2 regions of the Priestia sp. YIM B13486 genome follow, and region 2 is predicted to be linked to the other one. Evidence: a T-box and tRNA genes for the amino acid it is inferred to sense, from the RefSeq annotation. Region 2 holds a T-box; the other holds one or more tRNA genes.
The links. The T-box of region 2 lies ahead of trpS (tryptophan--tRNA ligase). A T-box ahead of a tRNA ligase gene usually reads a tRNA of that ligase, here a tRNA-Trp.
Positions count from the first base shown of each region.

Region 1 (6,120 bases), on a different contig from region 2:
GACTGGCACGGAAATCAACAGTGGTGTAACAAATAATCCATCATTCCATTCTTATTTTAAAAGGTATAGAAGTTAAAAAAGTAAGAATCCTAATAAAAACAGAACGATAAGAATGGAAAGGGATTGTGACAGGAAATATGCTAATAAACATACTAATAATGATTGTCGTATTGTACTTCATATATGTATTCGTAACTGCAGTGGTACTGTTTTATGTCCCTTTACACAAGGGAAAAGACTTAAAAGTAATGAATACTGAGAATTTTTACGGGAAGAAAGAATCCACAGATCGAGTTATGCTTTTAGAAAATGGTTATTTTTCAGGGCTTGTTCGGATGCAGATGATTCAAGAAGCGAGGCATACAATTGATATTGCATACTTTTCCATCGGTAAAGGCCGTTCTTCGGATTTACTTATGGGTGCTTTATTCGAAGCTGCGGATCGAGGTATACGTATTCGCGTGTTGTTAGATGGGATCGCTCATGGGTTAAAAGGCAAGAGGAAAAATGTTCTTTATGCTCTAGCTTTCCACAATAATATTGAATTAAAGTACTATGAGCCCTTTACTATTTTTAAACCTTGGACATGGCATAACCGTCTTCACGATAAAATAATAGTAGTCGATGGCCAATTAGGTATTAGTGGAGGACGAAATATTGGAGATAAATACTTGGCTAGTCAACCAAATGAAAATTTTGTCTATGACCGTGATGTACTGATTTATAACACAAAGCAAGAAAGTCATAGTGTCATTCTCTCAATGGAGAAGTATATAGAAAAATTATGGAATCATCCGTATACACGAAAAGCTTTTCCAAAGCCCAAGAAAACTAAACAATTTCGCGGTCTTTCAGGAAAAAAATTATTGATAGATCAATACGAAGAGGCCAAAAAAGTAAACGAACCTTTTGTCCATCCTTATATTGTATGGAGAGAAGCAACGATGCCTACAAGAAAGATTTCTTTTATTACAAATCCTATTCAACGAATAAATAAAAGCCCTTTTATATGGAAAACATTTATTAAGCTTTCCCAGCAAGCTGAAAAATCCATTGTTGTTCAAAGCCCTTATATCGTACCAACAAAAGAAATGGAACAGTATATAGATAAGCAAGTAAAACCAAAAGTGCAAAGAATTATTTTAACTAATTCTATTACATCCACTCCAAATGCTATGGCTTTTTCTGCATACTTGGGAGTGAAGAATCGCGTTATAAAAGCTGGTTCGAAGCTTTATGAATATCAAAAGCCCTATTCAATTCACGGGAAATCTGTTGTTTATGATCAGCGTTTAAGTGCAGTTGGTTCTTTTAACTTAGATTCACGCTCTGCATTTTTAAATACTGAATCCATGGTTATGATAGATAGTGAAGAATTTGCAGCCGAGTTAACAGGAGCTATTGAAACTAAAATTTCTCACAGTACGCTTGTGGGGAATGAGGGAGAACCTGTGGATGTTAATACGGATTCTCAAAAAAACGTGCCTCCCGTAAAATCTGCACTCCTACATATTCTTTCGGTCTTTACACGATTTTGGAGACATTTTGTATAGTACTGTGTTACAGCAGAGTCTTTAAAAACAAATAGCGGAGATTAAAGAGGACTGCAGCTGGTGAAGGGAATGTGTAAAAAACTGTGATATGCCTCACAGTTTTTTTGAAACCCCTAGTACTAGTTATGATTCATCAAAAGACCTATTGACGAAATTCCATATATGTTTTATTATGATATAGCGTCGTTGATAAACGAGGTTCTTTTGAAGAAATCATTTCTAGGGGCATAGTTTAAAGGTAGAACTACGGTCTCCAAAACCGTCAGTGTGGGTTCGATTCCTACTGCCCCTGCCATTTTGGAGTTATTTTTTAATTTACACGCGGGTGTGGCGGAATTGGCAGACGCGCTAGACTTAGGATCTAGTGTCTTATGACGTGGGGGTTCAAGTCCCTTCACCCGCATCTTTACTTTCATATACGCGCGGAAGTAGTTCAGTGGTAGAACACCACCTTGCCAAGGTGGGGGTCGCGAGTTCGAACCTCGTCTTCCGCTTCTTTTCAAAAGCAGTTTGCATGTGCAAACTGCTTTTTTTGTTGTAGAAATAAAGAGTTTTATGATGCTGTTTTTAATCAGAAGTATTTTATTAAAGCAGTACTGCTTATACGTGTTGTTTTCGTGAATATACACATAATATCGGGGTTACATTAAAAGCTAATGAACGATACGTGAAGACATCTAATATGGTTTTTAAGATAGGGGAGAGTCCTATGGAATCTAGTTGGTTTTCAATTATACCGTTTTTAATTGTTATTCCCATAGCTATTTTCACCAAACAAGTGCTGCCAGGGTTGTTTTTAGGCTTATTAGTAGGCGCTTATTTGATTGATCATTCGATTATTGGAGGTGTTGAAAAGCTACTTCACTACGTTGTACAAGCTCTTAGAAATAAAAGTAATATAGAAATCGTCGTCTTTTTATACGCGTTTTCAGGGCTCATCGGAATGATTAAGATGGCTGGAGGAGTTAAAGGTTTTGTGGAAACAGCTGCTGAAAGAATTGATACAAGAAAAAAAGCCCTTATTTTAACCTATGTTTCAACCATTGGAACATTCAGTGCTCCGACATTTCGTTTCGTGACGATCGCGCCCATCATGAGAGCATTACTGAAGAAGGTGAAAATGACGACAGCAGAGCTAGGGTTCGTTATTGAAACAACTGCTACTCCTGTTATCGTCTTAATTCCTGTGGCGACGGCATTTGTAGGATATATGGTATCCATCATTCAAATGGCGATTGATCATCAAGGCATAAAACAAGACGCTTATTCTTTGTTTATTCAAAGCATTCCTTATAATTTTTTTTCGATTGTGATTATTTTAGTAGGGATTTATTTAAGCTTTTTTCATCATTCAACATCTACGGCTCCTATGAAGCTTGAGGAAGAAGAAGAAAAAGATTGGCATGATTGTCATCCTTGCGTATCGAGGGATTTGCCTTCTAAGCCTTGGAATTTGTTAGTGCCTTTACTTGTCGTGATTTCACTCACCTTACTTTTAACATGGTGGAGTGGACATCATAAGAGTCACACCTTTTTTGAAGCATTTATTAAAGCAGACGTGCTAGAAGCGATGGTAGTAGCTTTGATTATGACTACGTTAATTACCCTCATTTTTTTCTTGTTTCAGCGCTTTACATTACAGAATTTGCTTAATGGTTTTATCACAGGAGGCAATGACTTAATGTCCGTTATTCTGCTGTTATCGGTAGTATGGGGATTATCCGCTGTTACAGAAGACTTGGGTTTTTCCAATTTCGTGACGGCACATTCTAAGTGGATTCCTCAAATGTTTGTCACTCCTTTTATGTTTGTGTTTGGAGCTGCTATTTCTTACTTTATCGGGTCTGCTTGGGGGACGTGGGGAATTTTAATGCCGCTTGGCGTATCGCTTGCAAGTTCTGCAGATCTTTCTTTGCCGTTGATTATCGGTGCCGTATTTGCAAGCGGTTCATTTGGAGCGTTTTCTTCGCCTTTAAGCGACGATACGAATACCATCGCCAAAATATTAGATTTATCTGTTATTGAATATGCCAAGTATAAATTAAAGCCCGCTCTAATTGCAGCGGGAATAACAGTTGCTTTTTATCTTGTGGTATCTTTCTTGTTTTGAATGAGGGAAATAGCCATCTAGTATCAACTTTTCATTTTTTTCAGCTTAAAGTATGCATACAGCCCTAATGATAGGCACACTAGCATGATACAAGTAAGCGGAAATAAGATGGTATTAATAAAATGATCATAAAACCATATATACACGAACATCACCTCGATAATTTTAACGCTATTTTTTCTATTTATTAGAGATATACTATCTGTGCTGCTTCTTCCTATTTTTCAAAAAGGCGATAATCAAAAGCAGTATAGGTACGATAGCAAAAAGAGGCATATGTAAAAGAAATCTCGCTACGTGTAGCCCTTCATAAAGATGTTCTTGAAAATTACTAGCGATTGTAATCGACAAAAACAACACAATGATGCCTAAAGGATACACTAGACGGGAAGGAGATTTAATTTTAAATAAAGTAGCTGTACCTATGATAGAGGCATAAAACAAGATGCTAACTTTAAAATAAATCCCAATAACCATAGCAAACATAAAAAATACATCGAGACGCTCTAAAAAATCAGCTACTTGAATCGTTTGAACAGTACTAAGAAGAGGGAACTGTGATCTTGTCGTCAAATCAACCCCAAGCACGCTAATGTTAATGATCATCGTAATAATTAAATTAATTCCGCTTAATCCCGTTGCGCATAGCATGGTGACACTTGCTTTTTTGGGGTTGCTTAAATAAGGAAGAAGCATGGTAAATACAATAGCTTCTGTGAAAGGGAAATACAGCGTTTCAGTTAAAGCAACTTTGGCCACAGGAAGTATTCCTTCTTTTAATACCGGCTGTAAGTTCTTAAAATCAATTAATCCCGAGCTAATAATCAAGATGAAGCCTGCAACAGCTAGAAAATACATGAAAATAAACAGAAGCTCTCCTGATCTGGCTATCGCTTCAATACCTTTTCGAGTTATATAGATAATGACCAGCATCAACAAGGCATTAGCAATAAATAAAGGCGTATCGGGATAGGCAAAAGTAAGAAGCATCTCTCCGAAATCTCTTAGAACTCGTGATGCATCGTATAAAAAATAGACAATATATATGAATGCAAGAAGTGTTCCAAGTGCCTTCCCTAAAATTTTCTGCATATATTCTGTAGGCAGGAGGTCCGGATAGTAGGAATAGAGCTTATGATAGACTAAGAAGAAAAAAAAGCTGCACAGCATTCCAATTAAAATAGCTAGCCATGCATCTTGCTTCGCTCGCATTGCAAGAGGAACTAATAAAGCACTTCCCAGCTCGAATAAAACCATGAGAATAAATAATTGAGTGGCGCTAATTTTTGCTTTTTCCATATAGCCAGAACCTCCTGACCTCAGTTTTGTTTTTCTTTTAGGCTAGAGAGAAATGATTTATTGCGCAGACCTGTTCGGCGAATGTAAGCTTCTACCGTAACGTCTACATTTAATTTTGGAAAATAAACGTCATCCCATTCTGATTTGAGTTTTTCCCATTGATTAGGCCGCGTGCGTTCCAGCGCTTCTCCAAACCCGAAGATGTCAACTTTGTCTGTCTGAGCTTGTTTAATAGCTGTTTGTAATTCTTTTTTTATTTCTTTACCTGCTGCTTTTTCCATTTTTTTGATGACAGCAGGTTGACGTGTATCAACAGGGACCTCCACTTCTCCAAGATCGCCTTCTACGCGAGTGTGAACGGACGCATAAGGTTTTCCTTTTATCATTTTTACAGATACATCCGTTTTTTGACGAACTGTTTGATAGGCAAGCGCTTCTTTTTTTCCTTTCCAATCTACATTAATATCGGTTCCTTGTATTTTATCAAGAATCCAAACGCTGCCTCTAGCTGGACTATTGTACAACCAGTCGATTAACTTTCCATTTTTAAAAACAGCAATGCCAGAAGCACGAAGGGTAGCTTCTGGTGCGCTTTGCTGGAGATTATCTAAGTTTTCTGCTTGTTGAGGATTTCCAACTAAACGAAAACCCGAGACTAGTGCTTCTCCTCCGGGAGATTCGAGAGATTTCATCACTTCTTGAAAAGAAACCTTGAGGTTTTCTCCCCATTTTCTTTGAGTGAACTCCAGCGTTTTCATAATTTTGTTTGCTGGAATTTTATCGACAGGCGTTAGTGCTTTTACCAAATCAGCAGCACTTGACTGGTTTGCGATTACTAAGGAAGTCGTAATTCGAAACTCAGGATCGCGATCAATAGAATCAATAAGAATGTTAATTCCTTCTTCACGGGCTAACTTTTCTCCAACCACGATTAAGTTTGTATGGGCATAATAAAGTCTTCGGGAAATTCTAGCCGAAGCGCGTCTGCTTGCTTCAACTAAATTATCACCGGAAGCAGAATAAATAGTAACAGGCGGACTTTGCGTGCCGCCTCCTTGCAAACCGGCTACGTTTCCAGGATTAATAATTTGGAAGGTAAGCTCATACCGCCCGTCTTTCGTTTTATCAATTCCCATTGCCGATACAAGTGCAAGGTCT
Region 1 covers NZ_JBHZOZ010000002.1:476,048-482,167, forward strand. Annotated here, with positions in the region: gene ACFX4G_RS06585 (phospholipase D-like domain-containing protein) at 159-1,553, shown strand; tRNA gene ACFX4G_RS06590 (tRNA-Trp) at 1,775-1,848, shown strand; tRNA gene ACFX4G_RS06595 (tRNA-Leu) at 1,875-1,956, shown strand; tRNA gene ACFX4G_RS06600 (tRNA-Gly) at 1,976-2,047, shown strand; gene ACFX4G_RS06605 (Na+/H+ antiporter NhaC family protein) at 2,263-3,663, shown strand; gene ACFX4G_RS06610 (GerAB/ArcD/ProY family transporter) at 3,862-4,962, opposite strand; gene ACFX4G_RS06615 (Ger(x)C family spore germination protein) at 4,983-6,120, opposite strand, start outside.
Region 1: it has a tRNA-Trp gene. The T-box ahead of trpS (tryptophan--tRNA ligase) is inferred to sense a tRNA for this amino acid. The anticodon was not compared.

Region 2 (6,120 bases):
GCAATATCTACAAGCAAGATACAAAAAAGTAGTAAAATACTGTAGAACACCGTTACGCCCATAATCGTTGTATAATCTCGGTTTGAGATACTGAGTACAAAGTGTGAACCTAATCCCGGGATACCAAATATTTTTTCAATAACAAAGCTACCTGTTAAAATCCCTGCTACTAAAGGTCCCATATAGGATACGACTGGAAGCATCGCATTTCGCATGGCGTGCTTAACTGTAATCACGCCTCTGCTTAAACCTTTTGCTTTCGCTGTACGAATATAATCATTGCTTAATACTTCAAGCATACTCGAACGAGTTAATCGTGCGATAAACGCCATAGGGGTTGAAGCAAGCGCGAGAGCTGGTAACACCGTGTGTGCCCAAGATTCCCAGCGTGCAACCGGAAAAATTTGTAGTTTCATAGCCAGAACGTATTGTAATACCGCTGCCATGATAAAACTCGGAACTGAGATTCCTAGAACTGCAATAACCATCGCCGTGTAATCTTGCCACTTATTATGTTTTAAAGCAGCAATAACACCAAGTACTACACCAATAGCAATTGCTATTAAAATAGCTTCCATCCCTAGCATGAATGAAACAGGGAATCCGCCGTTAATCAAATCATTTACCGTTTGGCCTTTATATTTGAAAGATGGACCAAAATCCCACTTTAAAATTGATGTTAAATAATCAAAGTACTGATGGTACCAAGGCTGGTCTAAACCGTAATACTGATTTAGATTTTTTTGAATTTCAGGGGGAAGCTGCTTTTCTGATGTGAATGGACCTCCTGGAACAGCACGCATTAAGAAAAAGGTCGCTGTTACGATCAGCCATAATGATAGAAACATATAAATAAGTCGTTTTCCTATATATTTGAACACCCTGACACACCTCCATATTTTTACAAAATTCGCGCACAAGAAAGAAAAGTATATGGAGCACCAGGCCCCATATACCCTTTGTCACAATTGATGTTACTTACTCAAAATGAGCCCACTTAATCTGAATGTCTCCAAGTCCAGACATCACAACATCTTTCAGCTGCTTGTCTTGTACCCAAGCGTTTGTGTAGAAGTAGATTGGTGCCACTGGCATTTCATCCATAAAGATACCTTCTGCTTTTTTCAACATTTCCAGACGTTTTTTAGGATCTGTTTCTTTTTGAGAGTCAATTAATAACTTTTTATATTCTGGGTTTTCCCAGTTTGTATCATTATTTCCGCCTTTTTTATCACGGAACAATTCTAAGAAGTTGATTGGATCGTTAAAATCTCCTAACCAGCCCATACGTCCAACTTGATAATCTCCTTGGTGTAACTTTTCAATGTAAACAGCCCATTCAGAGTTGTCTAACTGTACTTTAATACCAAGGTTTTTCTTCCACATATCTTGAACAGCTTGTGCAATTTTTGCATGTTTTTCATCCGTGTTGTATGAAACCTTAATTGCTGGTAGTTCTGAAGCATCTTTAAGGCCCATTTCTTTCAAGCCTTTTTCTAAATATTCTTTTGCTTTTTTCACATCATTGTCTTTGAAGTAACCTTTTTTGTTATCTTCAAACATTGTTGGTGGTACAGCCGCCATCGCTGGAACTGAACCGTCTTTTGTAATTTGTTCTGTAATACCTTTACGATCAATTGCATAAGCTAATGCTTTACGAATGTTCACGTTGTCTAAAGGTTTTTGTTCTGTATTAAACTTGTACCAGTAAGTACCTGCAATCTCTTGAATGTTTAATGAACCGTCTTTCTTTAATTCAGGAAGTGCATCAGCTGGTAATTGACCAGTAGGCATACCCGCCCAGTCTAATTCACCGTTTTTGAACATTGAAAGTTCAGTGTTGTTATCATTGATCATGTACATTTCAACTTTTTTAAGTTTTACAGCATCTTTATCCCAATAGTTTTCATTAGGAACTAACTCGATTTTGTCATTATGTTTCCAAGCTTTAAGCTTGAAAGGACCGTTTGACGTATAGTTTTCGCCTGCATTTGTGTACCATTTTTCATTTGATTCAGCAATTTTCGTATTCACTGGGAAGTACGTATAGAAAGCTGTTAATTCTAAGAAATATGGCGTTGGGTTTTCTAATGTTACTTCAAGCGTTTTATCATCTGTTGCTTTAACCGCAACATCATCTAATGAACCTTTTCCTTCATTAGCAGCTTGTGCATTTTTAACATAGTATAATTGATATGCATATTGAGATTCGTTTTTAGGATCTAACGCCCATTTCCATGCATATTCGAAATCTTTTGCTGTTACAGGGTCACCATTTGACCATTTTGCATCGTCGCGAATTGTAAACGTATATTTAGTTTGATCATCGCTGACCTTCACATCTTTCGCCATTGCATTTTCAGGTTTTCCATCTTTACCGATACGAGTTAAACCCTCAAATGTTTGTAATAATACGTTTGATGACGTTGAATCATTAGCTAAGCCTGGGTTTAATGAAAAAGGCTCAGTTTTAATGTTTACGCGAAGCTCTTGCTCTTTTTTCTTTTCGCCGCCATCACTGCTAGCATTTTCACTGCCACCAGATTCTTTGTTAAATCCACATGCAGCTAAAAACAAGCTCATTACAAGCAGCAAACTGAAAAGAATCGACAACCTTTTCTTCATTGCGTGTTACCCCCTATTAAATTTTGTTTGTGTGGCAACCATATTTTTTTGATATGCACTAATTTCTTAATCCTCTTTCAATACAAAATAATCAGTTATTTTTTCACGTAGTAGAGCATTAAAGACCTCACTGCAAAATTATTCTTCTACTCTATGAAACTGTCATCAATTGTTTACATGCTGTAAATCCAATGTATGCGCTTAATATGTAGAAGACTCATTCATTACAAAATTCGCTAATTGAAACAAAACATTGTCTATTTTGTGTTTTCTGAAAAATTAAGAAATTGTAATACCTTTGTAAAAAATATGTTTGTTACGCCTATTATAAATATTTTAAAAATTTATTGCAATACTATTATTTAATGGTATTTTTTTGTCATGAGGGAAAAAACCTTATCTTATAAGGATTGTGCCTACTTGTCAGACTTCTAAAATCTTTTTTGTAGTATAGGTATTACGATAGTATTACAAAGCCATTAGAAATATTAAATAAAAGATTTTTACCAAATCCTCCACCAAATTTTCATTAAGAAATGCTTTAATTAAAAGGTTCTTGTCTTTTTTTGCCGCTGAAAAATTCCAGTAAATTGTCTTATAAAACTTTTTAGCGATAAGATGTTTAAATTCCTGCTTTTTCGCGTTATAATAACGAATAACTATATAATTAAAGCTGTGAAAAAGAGTAGTATGCAGAATTTTCATTTTTAGAGAGTTTGTGGCTGGTGAGAACAAACATTGAAACCTGCAGAATGGACTTTGGAGCTTTCAAGTGCAAAGCTTGAACGTTGACCTCAACGTTACATGAATAAAGATAGTTCACAATTATGTGTGCTAATTAGGGTGGCAACGCGGTCCATTCGCCCCTAGCTTATGCTAGGAGCGGATGGGCCTTTTTATGTTGTATCCGTAAATTAGCATCATATATGTGCAGATGAAAGGAAGATTTGATGAAAACAATTTTTTCAGGTATTCAACCAAGCGGTACAATCACTTTAGGTAACTACATTGGAGCGATGAAGCAATTTGTTGAACTTCAACATGACTATAACTGTCATTTTTGTATTGTAGATCAGCATGCAATTACAACGCCTCAAGATCGTTTAGCACTTCGTAAAAACATTCGAGGCCTTGCTGCTCTGTATGTAGCGGTAGGAATTGATCCAGCAAAATCGACTTTATTTATTCAATCGGAAGTGCCTGCCCACACAGAAGCAGGATGGATGTTACAGTGCGTAGCGTATATCGGTGAACTTGAACGTATGACTCAGTTTAAAGATAAGTCCGCTGGAAAAGAAGCAGTATCAGCAGGATTACTAACTTATCCTCCATTAATGGCAGCGGATATTCTTTTATACAACACCGATTTGGTTCCAGTTGGTGAAGATCAAAAGCAGCATTTAGAATTAACGCGTGACTTAGCTGAGCGCTTTAACAAAAAATACAATGATATCTTCACTATCCCTGAAGTACGTATTCCAAAAGTGGGCGCACGCGTCATGTCTCTTCAAGATCCTACGAAAAAAATGAGCAAGTCCGATCCAAACCAAAAAGCTTTCATTACGCTTTTAGATGACGCTAAAACAATTGAAAAGAAAATCAAAAGTGCCGTAACGGATTCAGAAGGTATTGTTCGCTACGATAAAGAAAATAAGCCAGGTATTTCAAACTTATTAAGTATTTATTCAATCCTAGCCAATAAATCGATCGAAGACATTGAAGCGATGTACGAAGGCAAAGGTTATGGTGACTTTAAAGCTGACACAGCCAAAGTGGTAGCTGAAGCACTCGCTCCAATTCAAGAAAGATATTATGAATTAGTTGATTCTAGCGAGCTAGATGATATTTTAGATCAAGGTGCCGATAAAGCAAATGCAACGGCTAATAAAATGCTTCGCAAAATGCGAAACGCAATGGGAATTGGCCGTAAACGTTAAAAAAAACGACTGCTATGCAGTCGTTTTTTTTAATTAACTTTTGGCTCTTGTTCAATTTCCCAAAGTTTTTCAAAGAAAGGTTGTCCTTTTACTAAGCGCTCGCATAATAATTTATGCTTCGGTGACCACCCTGACTTCGTTTCATCGTATAGCTGATTCCATACGTCTTGAAACGGCATCTCTTGAATGTCTTCGTACTTCGTTGGATTCCACTCTGTGTACCAGTAGCGGATTTGAGCAGTATTTTTTGTTGTATGTAGCTGATCAAGTGCCATAAATAACAGCTGTTTTAGCTGACGTTCTTTACGTGTTAGTCCTCTCATCGTTTCAGGAGACGGCGAAAGAATATGATGCTCTTTTTTATTCAGCTCGTCTTCACTGAACTTATATTCTAGCTCTTCTTGATCCGCAATCATCTCATAGACTAACTGTTCCTGTCTTGGAATTAAGCGGCTTTTTCGAATCGGAATATGATATCCCATCGTATCAATTGCTAAAATATTCGTTCCATCTGTAACAATAAAACAATATTCAACCTGCGTGCGTTCATGATTTTTCCGAATGTATGCTTTCTGATAGACATCTTGTAGTAGTTGTTGAGGTAGCTCGGAAAGATCATTTTCAATGTAATGAAATAAAAGCGGATTTACTTTTAATAACGGTGCTTGATCGAGCAGTTCTACACAATCGTCTTTTCTCCACTCATGGAAATGACACACATTATAACCGTTTTCTTCGCCTTCAAACCAATTAACCCATACATCATGAAGATATAGCATAATTTACCCCTCACTTACTATCTGTTTGTTATCCATCAGTATAGGCAGAGAAAGGAATTTTTATTCCAAATGATGTTATTTTTCTAAAAATTAATTGTAAAATGCCTTCGTTTTTGGCTATTATTCAAATGCACTTGTTTCGAAGCTCAGATATAACGCCAGTGCTAATGATTGCTAAAGGCTTCATGAGCTATATCCACCCCTATAAGCAGAAAAAAATCCGAGTTTCTTCTATAGTAATAGGTTTGTCAGGAGGTCTGACAAACCTAAAAAAATCTATCACACTTTTGTGATAGATTTTTAACGAAGAGATTTGGGATTCAAAGCATCTTTTAATCCTTCACCAATGAAGTTGATAGCTAGGATTGTAAAGGTAATAGCTAAACCTGGCGGAACCCACATCCAAGGCTTATTCTGCAGCACATCTGATTCCCTTGCTTCTGTCAGCATATTCCCCCAGCTTGGCGTATCAGCCGGCACGCCAAAACCGATAAAGCTAATCGCTGACTCAAACACAATAAGGATCGCCATCTGCAAACTGGCTTGAACCACAATTGTTGAAAACACATTTGGCAGCAAATGTTTAAAGATGATTTTAAACGGGCTGCACCCAATCGAAACGGCTGAAAGCACATATTCATTTTCTTTTTCAGCCAAGATTTTGCTTCGAACCAGCCGGGCCGTACTTCCCCAGCTTAAGAAACTAACAACTAGGATGAGCGTCCAAACGCCTGAGATCTTTCCAATTAGGATTGTATTTAACACTACAACGAAAACAA
Region 2 covers NZ_JBHZOZ010000004.1:460,678-466,797, forward strand. Annotated here, with positions in the region: gene ACFX4G_RS14290 (ABC transporter permease) at 1-881, opposite strand, end outside; gene ACFX4G_RS14295 (peptide ABC transporter substrate-binding protein) at 979-2,625, opposite strand; T-box leader at 3,292-3,496, shown strand; gene trpS (tryptophan--tRNA ligase) at 3,573-4,562, shown strand; gene ACFX4G_RS14305 (YjbA family protein) at 4,592-5,341, opposite strand; gene opp4C (oligopeptide ABC transporter permease) at 5,642-6,120, opposite strand, start outside.